Regions from separate parts of the Saccharopolyspora karakumensis genome, predicted to be linked through region 1. Evidence: riboswitches for the same ligand, from Rfam matches in the RefSeq annotation. Region 1 holds a riboswitch; the other holds the start of a gene.
What was found. Region 1 has a riboswitch for glycine ahead of gcvP (aminomethyl-transferring glycine dehydrogenase). Riboswitches for the same ligand answer to the same signal wherever they lie in the genome.
Positions count from the first base shown of each region.

Region 2: another riboswitch for glycine. It lies ahead of gcvH (glycine cleavage system protein GcvH); the one in region 1 lies ahead of gcvP (aminomethyl-transferring glycine dehydrogenase).

Region 1 is NZ_SMLA01000062.1:20,846-26,682, reverse strand. It holds gene gcvP (aminomethyl-transferring glycine dehydrogenase) at 1-2,368, opposite strand, end outside; glycine riboswitch at 2,530-2,631, opposite strand; gene E1202_RS26930 (MerR family transcriptional regulator) at 2,715-3,287, opposite strand; gene E1202_RS26925 (bifunctional nuclease family protein) at 3,559-4,035, opposite strand; gene garA (glycogen accumulation regulator GarA) at 4,431-4,898, opposite strand; gene gcvH (glycine cleavage system protein GcvH) at 5,016-5,417, opposite strand; gene E1202_RS26910 (CDP-alcohol phosphatidyltransferase family protein) at 5,501-5,837, opposite strand, start outside.
Region 2 is NZ_SMLA01000001.1:162,296-168,132, forward strand. It holds gene E1202_RS32000 (MFS transporter) at 1-32, opposite strand, end outside; partial or broken gene E1202_RS32005 (MFS transporter) at 163-813, opposite strand; gene E1202_RS00770 (YidH family protein) at 837-1,229, shown strand; gene E1202_RS00775 (DUF202 domain-containing protein) at 1,231-1,557, shown strand; gene E1202_RS00780 (organic hydroperoxide resistance protein) at 1,554-1,970, opposite strand; gene E1202_RS00785 (MarR family winged helix-turn-helix transcriptional regulator) at 1,967-2,440, opposite strand; gene E1202_RS00790 (L-serine ammonia-lyase) at 2,596-3,951, opposite strand; gene gcvH (glycine cleavage system protein GcvH) at 3,983-4,354, opposite strand; glycine riboswitch at 4,407-4,499, opposite strand; glycine riboswitch at 4,500-4,595, opposite strand; gene E1202_RS00800 (PucR family transcriptional regulator) at 4,706-5,837, shown strand, end outside.

The DNA of each region.
Region 1 (5,837 bases):
CCACCGCGGTCAGGGTCGCGCGGCGCAGGCCGTCGGCGCCCATCATCCGCACGTAGGCCCAGGAGATCGGCAGGATCGAGGCGCTGCCCCACGGGGCGGCGCTGATCGGGCCGACACCGGTGGCCGGACCGGCGGCGGGCTGCAGCGGGTGGTTGGGCAGGAACGGCGAGAGGTGCTCGCGGACGCCGATCGGGCCGACGCCCGGACCGCCACCGCCGTGCGGGATGCAGAAGGTCTTGTGCAGGTTCAGGTGCGAGACATCGGAACCGAACTTGCCCATCCGGGCCAGTCCGATCAGCGCGTTGAGGTTCGCGCCGTCGACGTAGACCTGGCCGCCCGCGTCGTGCACCAGCCCGCAGACCTCCCGCACGGTGTCCTCGTAGACGCCGTGGGTGGACGGGTAGGTGATCATGATCGCGGCGAGGTCCTGAGCGTGCTTGCCGACGAGCTCGCGCAGGTGGTCCATCTCGATGTTGCCCTGCTCGTCGCAGCGGACCACGACCACGCGCATCCCGGCCATCACGGCGCTGGCGGCGTTGGTGCCGTGCGCGCTCGCCGGGATCAGGCACACCTCGCGCTCGGCCTCACCACGGCTGTGGTGGTAGGCGCGGATGGCCAGCAGACCCGCGAACTCGCCCTGGCTGCCCGCGTTGGGCTGCAGGCTGACCGCGTCGTAGCCGGTGACCTCCGCGAGCCATTCCTGCAGGTCGGAGACGACCTTGAGCAGGCCTTCGGCGTCCTGCGCGGGCGCGAAGGGGTGCAGCGAGGAGAACTCGGGCCAGGTGATCGGCTCCATCTCCGCGGTCGCGTTGAGCTTCATCGTGCACGAGCCCAGCGGGATCATGCTGCGGTCCAGCGCGATGTCCTTGTCCGACAGCTGCCGCAGGTAGCGCAGCAGCGAGGTCTCGGAGCGGTGCGTGTGGAACACCGGGTGCGTCAGGTACTCCGACGTGCGGGCCAGCGCGCCCGGCAGCGCGTCGTCGGTCTCGACGTCGAGCCGGTCGACGTCACCGGGCGTCACGCCGAAGGCCTCCCACACCGCGGCCAGGTGCGCGCGGGTGGTGGTCTCGTCGCAGCTGATGCCCACGTGGTCGGAGTCCACGCGGCGCAGGTTCACCCCGCCGAGGCGCGCGGCCGCCAGCACCTCGTCGGCCTTGCCGGGGACCTTGGCGACCACGGTGTCGAAGAACTCGGCGTGCACGACCTCGACACCGCCGCGGCGCAGCTGCTCGGCCAGCACGCTGGCCATCCGGTGCGCGCGGGTCGCGATCGCCTTGAGCCCGTCCGGACCGTGGTAGACCGCGTACATCGAGGCGACCACGGCCAGCAGCACCTGCGCGGTGCAGATGTTGCTGGTGGCCTTCTCACGGCGGATGTGCTGCTCGCGGGTCTGCAGCGCGAGCCGGTACGCCTGGTTGCCCTCGACGTCGACGCTCACGCCCACCAGGCGGCCCGGCAGCTGCCGCTCCAGGCCCTTGGCTACGGCCATGAACCCGGCGTGCGGACCGCCGAAGCCCATCGGCACGCCGAAGCGCTGGGTGCTGCCCACGACCACGTCGGCACCGATCTCGCCGGGCGCGCGCAGCAGCGTCAGCGCCAGCAGGTCGGTGGCCACGACGACCTTCGCGCCGCGCTCGTGGATCGCGGCGATCAGCGCCTCGTGGTCGCGCACCGCCCCGGAGGCACCCGGGTAGGACAGCAGCGCCCCGAAGAACTCGCCCTCGGGCAGCTCACCGGAGGTCAGGTCGGCGACCACGACCTCGATGCCCAGCGGCTCGGCGCGGGTCTCGATGACCGCGATGGTCTGCGGCAGCGTGTCGGCGTCGACCAGGAAGCGCGGCGACTTGGACTTGCCCGCGCGGCGCACCAGGGTCATGCCCTCGGCCGCCGCGGTGGCCTCGTCGAGCATCGAGGCGTTGGAGACCGGAACCCCGGCCAAGTCGGCGACCACGGTCTGGAAGTTCAGCAGCGCCTCCAGCCGGCCCTGCGAGATCTCCGGCTGGTAGGGCGTGTAGGCGGTGTACCAGGCGGGGCTCTCCAGCACGTTGCGCAGGATCACCGGCGGGGTGACCGTGCCGTAGTAGCCCAGGCCGATCATCTCGGTGTGCGGGGTGCAGCGACCGGCGAGGTCGCGCAGCTCCGCCAGCGCCTCGGTCTCGGTGGCCGGCTCCGGCAGCGACAGCTGCAGGTCGCCCTCGCGGATGGTGTCCGGGACGGCCTTCTGACCGAGCTCTTCCAGGGAGCCGACGCCGATGACGTCGAGCATGCGGGCCAGTTCGGCGGGCATCGGCCCGACGTGGCGGTCAGCGAACGGCCTGCCGTGCTCCAGCGCGGCCAGAGGGATGCGGTCGTGCGTCGCGTCGGTCATCGCCAAAACCTCACTCATCGCGGCGAACAAAGGGTGGCAGCGGATGCTGCTCTCCCCCTCTGTCCCCGTTCGCGGAGCGAACGCCTGAGAGCTTCACCCGGCGGACCGGGCTTGCACCGTCGGCGGGGCTCACGCTAGGTGTGCCCGCTTTCCAGAGGTATCTCGCCCGTGCGGTCCAGGTGGCCTGAGAGGTTGTCGGGGAGAGTTGCTCCTTCGGCGCCTGCCCTGGCAAGACCAGGACCGGACTCTCCCGCACGGGGTCGGCGATGGCGCTCAGAGTACCCGATCAACGCGGCTTATCAGACCATCAATGTCGGCTACCGCACACATGGACGATGCCGGTCGTTCAGCCGGTCTCCGCCTGGCGGTCGCGGCGGCGGGCCGCGAGCTCGTCGTTGATCGCCGACTCGATGTTCTCGCCACCGTCGGCCCGCTCGGCCGGGAACTCGTGGATGGTCCCGCTGATCTCGCGCATCGCACCGCTGACCGCGATGCCGAACACTCCCTGGCCGCCCTGCAGCAGATCTACCACCTCCTCCGCGGAGGTGCACTCGTAGACCGTGGTGCCGTCGCTGAACAGCGTCAGCTTCGCCAGGTCCTGAACGCCGCGCTTGCGCAGGTGCTCCACCGCGACCCGGATGTTGTGCAGCGACACCCCGGTGTCCAGCAGGCGCTTGACGACCTTGAGCACCAGGATGTCCTTGAACGAGTACAACCGCTGCGAACCCGACCCGGCGGCGCCGCGGATGGACGGCCCGACCAGCTTGGTGCGAGCCCAGTAGTCGAGCTGCCGGTAGGTGATGCCCGCGATCTGGCAGGCCGCCGGCCCGCGGTAACCGACCAGTTCGTCCGGGGCAGAGGCGTCGGGGAACAGCTCACCCTGCTCCGCAGCATCCGAGGTCGCTGCTTCCTCCACCACGCCTGCCTCCCCTCGTCCGGCCCGAAGCCGACGACGACGATCACCAGCGCCCGGACCGTTTGCGATCCAGGGCCGCGAAGCCGTACACCGGCTGAATCACACCGGGGCAATTCGCGTAAGTCCGAAGGTATGCCCGCTCAGCAGGCGGGTCAACGCGACGCGCGGGCCGCGCGCGCTCCCGTTCGCCGGAGCAAGAACCCGGCCCCCGGGCTGCTGGTGCAACCCGGGGGCCGGTGTGGTCTGTTCGGACTAGGACCCGTAGCGCCGGTCCTCAGGTGTCGGCGCCGCGGAAGTCCTCCGGGGAGACGGAGTCGAGGAATTCGCGGAACTTCTCCACCTCGTCCTCCTGCTCGTCCGGAATGATCAACCCGGCCTCGTCGAGGACCGACTCGTCGGCGTGGATCGGAACTCCGATGCGCAACGCCAGCGCCACCGAGTCGCTCGGCCGCGCGGACACCCGCACATCACCGTCGAACACCAGCTCGGCGAAGAAGGTGCCCTCCTGCAGGTCGGTGATCCGCACCTGCTCCAGGTCGCGGCCCAGGGCTCCGATGACGTCCTTGAGCAGGTCGTGCGTGAGCGGCCGCTGGGGCCGCACGCCCTGCTGCTCCAGGGCGATGGCCGTCGCTTCGACCGACCCGATCCAGATCGGCAGGTAGCGCTCGCCCTGGGCCTCGCGCAACAGCAGGATCGGCTGGTTGGCTGGTAGTTCAACTCGCACGCCGACGACGCGCATCTCGCTGCTCATCGTCACATCGCCTCCTCCAGCGCGCCGAAGCGTGACATCCCCGTCGAGGGTCCCGCACCGACGCCTCCGACGCTACCCGCGATACGGCGGACACGCCCTTCCATCGGTGGTCCCGGCGGACCACCACCGTCGCGGTCGTTGTTGTCGGGGCCCACGGCCCGGACCGCTGGCGAGCTCGTCGTTGAGCAATACCCAGCACGATACACCGCGCAGGGCCCGGTCGAAGCCGCCGGAAATGCCCTGCTGCGCTGTGAAAACCGCTCGTGGCGCCGGGAAATTCCCGGCGAAGGGGACGACATCCGCGCGCGAGCGGCGCAGCTGCCTCATGCGTCAGCGGGGCGACGCCTCGTGTGGCGTCGCCCCGCTGACGGGTTGAAAAGCCCTGTTCGACGGCCTCAGCGGCCGCCCTGGCCCCCATCGATCGGCCCGGTCAGGAACACCAGGCGGAACTTACCGATCTGGACCTCGTCGCCGTTGGCGAGCACCGAGGTGTCCACCGGCTCCCGGTTCACGTAGGTGCCGTTGAGGCTGCCCACGTCGACCACCACGAAGTCGTTGCCCTCGCGGCGGAACTCGGCGTGCCGCCGGGAAACCGTCACGTCATCGAGGAAGATGTCGCTGTCCGGGTGCCGGCCGGCGCTGGTGGTCTCCCGGTCCAGCAGGAAACGCGAACCCGCGTTGGGGCCGCGCTTGACCACCAGCAGGGCGGAACCCGCCGGCAGCGCATCGACCCCGGATGCGGAGGCAGGTTCCGGGGCCGCGCTCTCGGTGCTTTCCGGCTCCGAGAGGAAGGGCCTGAAGACCGAGGTGGTCTCCGGTGACTGCTCCGGCGGAACGTCGCCGAAGCCGCTGTTTTGGCTCACCTGAGCTCTCCTCTACGCGGATAGATCGTGCCAAGTATGCGCCCAACGTACCGTGCCTGGACAGCCCCGGGACGAGCGACTCCCTCATCATCCCACGGATGCCTCAGAGCAGGACGATCATGCCTGGTCGATCAGCTTCTGGTAACCCTCGGCGTCGAGCAGACCGGACAGCTGCTCCGGGTCGGCGAGCCGGATCTCCACCATCCAGCCCTCGCCCGCGGCGTCCGAGTTGACCAGCTCCGGCTGGTCCTCCAGCGCGGAGTTGCCGGCGGTGATCTCACCCGTCACCGGGGCGTAGATGTCGGAGACGCTCTTGGTCGACTCCACCTCGCCCATCGAGTCCCCGGCGGCGACCTGCTGCCCCACCTCGGGGAGCTGGACGAACACCACGTCGCCGAGCTGCTGCTGGGCGTAGTCGGTGATGCCGATGCGCACGGTGTCCTCGCCGACGGGCTGGACCCATTCGTGCTCTTCGGTGTACTTGATCTCCGGGGCCGCCACGGTGGTCCCGCCTTTCATCCGCTGTTGCAACGAGCCGAGTGATCGGCGCGGCGAGCGTATTCACCGGCCACCGAAGGCCGCAAGGCGACGCGGAGCCGGGATCAGGCGCGGGCTCTGGCCCCGCGCACGGCGGCGATGACCTGCCCGAGGTAGAGGATGCCCGCCCACAGGTACAGCGCACCGCCCCAGGCGGTGAAGGCGTAGGCGATCGGCCGGACCACGTCGGACCCCGTGAAGTCGTCCTGCACCAGCAGCAACAGCGGGAACGCGTACATCAGGCAGAACGTGGCGGCCTTGCCCAGGTAGTGCACCTCGGGCGGTTCGTAGCCGTGCCAGCGCAGCACCGGCAGGCACAGCGTGAGCACGACGTCCCGGCCGACCAGGGCGACCGCCACCCACCAGGGGATGACGTCGCGCAGCACGAAGGCGATCAGCGTC
Region 2 (5,837 bases), on a different contig from region 1:
CCGACCAGCACCAGGCTCAGCAGGAACGGCACCCTCCACCCCCACTCCAAGAACTGCTCGCCGGAGATCGCGGTGGCGGCGGCGAAAGCGCCGGTGGCGAGGAAACATGCCGGTCGGGGAGCCGATGAAGGTCCATCCGCCGTACCACCCGTGCCGGTGGGCGGGTGCGTGTTCGACGGCCATCAGCACGGCTCCGCCCTGCTCGCCGCCGAGGAAGAACCCCTGGACGAGTCGCAGCGTCACCAACAGCGCCGGAGCCCACACGCCGACCTGCTGGTAGGTGGGCAGCAAGCCGATCGCGGCCGTGCACACGCCGGTGACGCTGAGCGTGATGACCAGCATGAGCTTGCGGCCGACGAGGTCGCCGAAGTGACCGATCACCGCCGCGCCGAGCGGGCGGGCCAGGAATCCCGCGCCGAAGGTCGCGAACGCCAGCAGCGCCCCCACCCACGGATCACCGGAGGGGAAGAACAGCTTGTTGAACACCAGACCGGCCGCGGTGCCGTAGATCAGGAAGTCGTAGAGCTCGATGGTGTTGCCGACAGCGCTGGCGAAGGCCGCCTTGCGCACGGTGGACTTGTCCGGGTGCGCGACTCCGACGGCCATCCGACCTCCAGTTTCGCTCGCGGGCGTCGACCGCCCGAGTGGTCGAGGGAACCTCAATGCATTCGGGCGGGACGCGCGGCGCTGAGGTCCACGCCAACGATCTCCGGTCGTCGGGGAAACGTCCAGTCCCTTTCCCACGCACTGGGTCAGCCGGGACGCGATGTGCGCCCCACCGTTCGCACGGGGAACTGGCCCTTGTTCCGCCATTCGGACGAGATAACGTGAGGGTCATGGCGACCGATGGCGAAGGTGAGAGCGCGCGCTGGCCGCGGCGGCTCTACGAGGAGGGCGATGAGCCCGATCCCCGGTTCACGCTCGCCAACGAGCGGACGTTCCTGGCCTGGATCCGCACCGCGTTGGCGCTGATGGCCGGTGGGGTCGGTGTTGAGGCCCTCAACGCCGTGTCCGCTGAGCCCAGCGACATCCGCACGGTGCTGGCGGTCGCGTTGCTGCTGGCCGGTGTTCTGTGCAGCGGTACGGCTTTCACCAGGTGGGTGGCCACCGAACGGGCTCTGCGCCGGGGCGAGCCGTTGCCGGCCCCGCGCCTGGCTCCTGTGCTGGGCTACGGGTTGGGCGTGATCGGTGTGGCGGCCTGCGTGCTGCTGTTCGTGACCGGGTTCTGAGGTGAGCGAGCACCAGCCCTGGGATTCGGGGTTGCAGATCGAGCGCACGACCCTGGCCTGGTTGCGCACGGCGTTGGCGTTCACCGTGAGCCTGCTGGTGCTGCTGAAGTTGATCTCGCACCACAGCGCGATGGCCGCGGTCGTCTGCGCTCTGGCGACGTTGCCGACCAGCGGGGTCGTGGCGTGGCTGGTGTGGCGGCGCCATCAGCGCAGCGATCGACGTCTTCGCGCGAAAGCACCGCTGCCGGGCGGGGCTTTGCCCGCCGCGACAGCGGTGCTGGCGATGCTCGCCGGGGCGACCGGCGCGGTGTACGTGCTGTTCGCTTAGGCGACGCGGACTTCGAGGCCGATGTTGCCGCGCACCGCGTTGGAGTACGGGCACACCGCGTCCGCGGCTTCGGCGAGCTGCTGAGCCTGTTCCTCGGGCACACCGGGCAGTTCGACGTGCAGGGAGACGTTGAGGCCGAAGCCTCCGTCTCCGTTCGGGCCGATTCCGACCTCGGCGGTGACCGACGAGCCGTCGATGTCGACCTTCTGCTTGCGGGCGACCAGCTGGAGGGCGCTGTGGAAGCAGGCGGAGTAACCGGCCGCGAACAGCTGCTCGGGGTTGGTGGCGCCACCGGGGCCGCCCATCTCCTTGGGGATGGCCAGTTCGAGGTCGACCAAGCCGTCCGAGGTGCGGGTGCGTCCGCTGCGACCTTCGCCGGTCGCGGTGGCCTCCGCCGTGTAGAGAACTGTCATCGCTTCGTCTCCCGATTCTCGGTGACCCGGCGTGCCGCGTCGTTCAACGTGGTCGTCAGGTTTTCCAATGTGGAGCGCAGCTGCTCGACCTCGCCGAGGTCCATCCCGGTGGCGGAGACCATCCGCTGCGGGATGTCGCGCGCCTGCTGCCGCAACGCACGCCCCTCGCCGGTGACCTCGACGCGCACGGACCGCTCGTCGGTCTCGCTGCGCGTGCGGACGAGCAGCCCACGGGTCTGGAGTCGCTTCAGCAGCGGCGACAACGTTCCCGAATCGAGCCGGAGCAGGCCGCCCAGTTCCTTGACCGTCAGCGACTCGCGCTCCCACAGCACCAGCATCACGAGGTACTGCGGGTAGGTCAGGCCGACCTCGTCGAGGAACGGCCGGTAGAGGTTGGTGAAAGCCCGCGACGCGCTGTGCAGCGCGAAGCAGAGCAGCCGGTCCAGCGTCGATCCCGATTCCGTCGTCACGAGACGAACAGTAGCGCGCAATTCAGTTGTGCACAACTGAATTGTGCATGCCTATCCCCGCGGTTGATCGCATGAGATTTGATTCCGCAGGTCAGCGCAGCGAAACGGCCCGAGGTGATGACAGGAAGGTTCCCATCCTCACTTCGGGCCGCTGCTCAGCACTCGATGACGTTGACGGCCAATCCGCCCCGTGCGGTCTCCTTGTACTTGTCCTTCATGTCGCGCCCGGTCTCCCGCATCGTCTTCATGACCTTGTCGAGGGACACGAAGTGCGTGCCGTCGCCGCGCAGCGCCATCCGGGCAGCGGTGATCGCCTTGACCGAGGCGACCGCGTTGCGCTCGATGCACGGGATCTGCACCAGACCGCCTATCGGATCGCAGGTGAGCCCCAGGTTGTGCTCCATCGCGATCTCCGCGGCGTTCTCCACCTGGCTCGGCGTGCCGCCGAGCACTTCGGCCAAACCGGCTGCGGCCATCGAGCACGCCGACCCGACTTCACCCTGGCAGCCGACCTCCGCGCCGGAGATGGACGCGTTCTCCTTGAACAGCACGCCGATCGCCCCGGCCGTGAGCAGGAAGCGCACCACGCCGTCCTCATCGGCACCCCGCACGAACCGCGCATAGTAGTGCAGCACCGCGGGCACGATGCCCGCCGCACCGTTGGTCGGCGCCGTCACCACGCGCCCGCCCGCGGCGTTCTCCTCGTTGACCGCCAGCGCGAACAGGGTGACCCACTCCAGCGGATCGTCCTGATCGGTCAGCTTCGCGGCCAACTCGGCCGCCCGCCGGCGCACCTTCAAGCCGCCGGGCAACTCACCGGCGTTGCGGCAACCGTTGTCGACGCACTCCCGCATCACCCGCCAGATGTCCAGCAGCCCCGCCCGCACCGCGGGTTCCTCCCGCCACGACAACTCGTTGGCGAGCATCACCCCGCTGATCGGCAGACCCGACTCGGTGCTGCGGATCAGCAGGTCGGCACCCGTGCTGAAGGGCATGGGAACCGCTGTGTCATCCGCCTTGATCCGGTCGGCGCCGACCGCGTCCTCATCCACGACGAAGCCGCCGCCCACCGAGTAGTAGACCGCGGACTCCAGCTCACCCCCGTCGTTGCCGATGGCGGTGAAGCGCATGCCGTTGGGATGTTCCGGCAGCGATTTGCGCCGGTGCAGCACCAGGTCTCGCGCACTGGTGAAGGACAGCACGTGATCACCGCCGAGCCGCAGCAACCCGCTCTTGTCGATCTCGTCGACGCGCTGCGCGCCGGCCACCGGATCCACCGACTCGGGGCGATGCCCTTCCAACCCGAGAAGGACCGCGTTCGGGCTGCCGTGACCGCGACCGGTCGCGCCAAGGGAACCGAACAACTCCGCTTTGACCCTGTTGACCCTGGAGATGGTCCCGTTCGCCCGCAACTTCGCGGTGAACCGCTGCGCTGCGCGCATCGGCCCCACCGTGTGCGAACTGGACGGGCCGATCCCCACCGAGAACAGGTCGAAGACACTGATCGTCATTGATCGTCTCGCCTCGTTCCGGGCTCCGCGTTTACTCGTTGATCAATTCCGAGTACTGCTGGGCCGTGAGGGTCGCACCCGTCTCGGTCACGCGCACCTCGATCAGCCAGCCCTCGCCGTAGGGGTCGGCGTTGACCACGGCCGGGTCGTCCACAACGGACTCGTTGATGGCCACGACCTCGCCGGTGACCGGCGCGAACAGGTCGCTGACGGACTTGGTGGACTCCAGCTCGCCACACGCCTGGCCGGACTCGATCTGGTCGCCGACCTCGGGGAGCTGCACGAAGACGATGTCACCCAGGGCGCCGGCGGCGTGCTCGGTGATGCCGATGCGCGCGACCTCGCCGCGGTCCTCGATCCACTCGTGCTCTTCGGTGTAGGCCAGGTTCGCGGGAAGCGACATGAGGGAGGCTCCATAGCTGTTCGAAGGGACGCTGGTCCCCGGTTTCGGCTGGGCCTCCCCCTCTGTTGCGGAACCTGAGAGCTTCGCCGCGCGAGCGGCTTGCACCGTGGGTGGCCCGTCGGTGACGGACGCTTTCCAGAGTTGCCTCGCCCGAGCGGTCATGGGTGCCTGAGAGTTTGCTGGGGAGTGTTGCTCCTTCGGCGCCCTGCACTGCTGGCAGGGTCTCTCCCGCACGGGGTCGATGGCCGGTATGCGATTGTCGGCTTGCTCAGCAACGATAAACGGGCCAGCGAGACTGTCAATGGACATGTGATCTCCGCCGGCACGTCCTTGGTCGAGGAGGACCCTTCGATGCTCGACATCCGGGCGCTGGTCGAGCGGGTGGGCCCGGCCCTGCTGCGCACCGTGTTCAGCCCGGAACCCAACACCGTCGCCGGCGACGTGGTGATCGCCGAACCCGATCAGCCCACGAGGGCGACCGGCGGCGACCTGGTGCTGGGGGTGGGGATCGGCGATGTCGAGCAGGCGGTGCGGCTGGTGCGCGACTGCGGTGAGCAGGGCGCGGCCGCGGTGCTGCTCAAGCCACCGGTGTCCGCTGAGGCCGCTGTCGTGGAAGCCGTGCGCGGCGCCGACGTGGCGCTGGTGGAGGTGCGTCCGGGCACCGCGTGGGCGCAGCTGGTGTGGCTGATCCGCGCGGCCCTGGCGGGCGGGATCAGGCAGGCGGAGGAGAGCGGCATCGGTGTCGCGGACCTGTTCCGGCTCGCCGACGCGGTCGCCGACGTCGTGGACGCGCCGGTGACCCTCGAAGACGCCCATTCGCAGGTGCTGGCGTACTCAGCCCGGCAGGACCTGACCGATCCGGCGCGGGTCTCCACGATCATGGGTCGCAAGCAACCGGACGACGTGCTCGCGAAGTTCCGCGCCCGCGGCACGTTCCGGCAGCTCACCAAGGGCAGTTCGGCGATCTTCGTGCCCGCCCAGCAGGACGGGACGCTGCCGCGCCTGGTGATGCCGATCAGGATGGGCGGCGAACTGCTCGGCTCGATGTGGGCGGTGGTGCCCGGCCCCGTCTCGGAGGAGCGCGCGACCGCCTTCGCCGACACGGCACCGCTGGTGGCGCTGCAGCTGTTGCGCTGGCGCGCGGTCGCCGACGTGCAGCGTCGGAGGACGGCCGAGCAGGTGCGGCTGCTGCTCGACGGCGGCGACGGGTGGCGCGCGGCGGCCAGTGAACTGGCGGTGCCCAACGAGGAGCACCGCGTCATCGCGATCGAGATGCCCGCCTCCGACGAACCGGCCGAGGGACAGCGGCTGGCGATGTGGGAGTGGATCACGCGGGGCATCGGACGACGGCCGCTGGTCACCGAGATCGGCACGGTGCTCTACGCGCTGGTGCCCGACCGGGCGCGCGGGGGCGGCTGGCCGGAGTTGCGGCAGGCGCTGCTGTCGCACGACCTGTCCCCTCGCCCGCTCGTCGCGGTGGGAA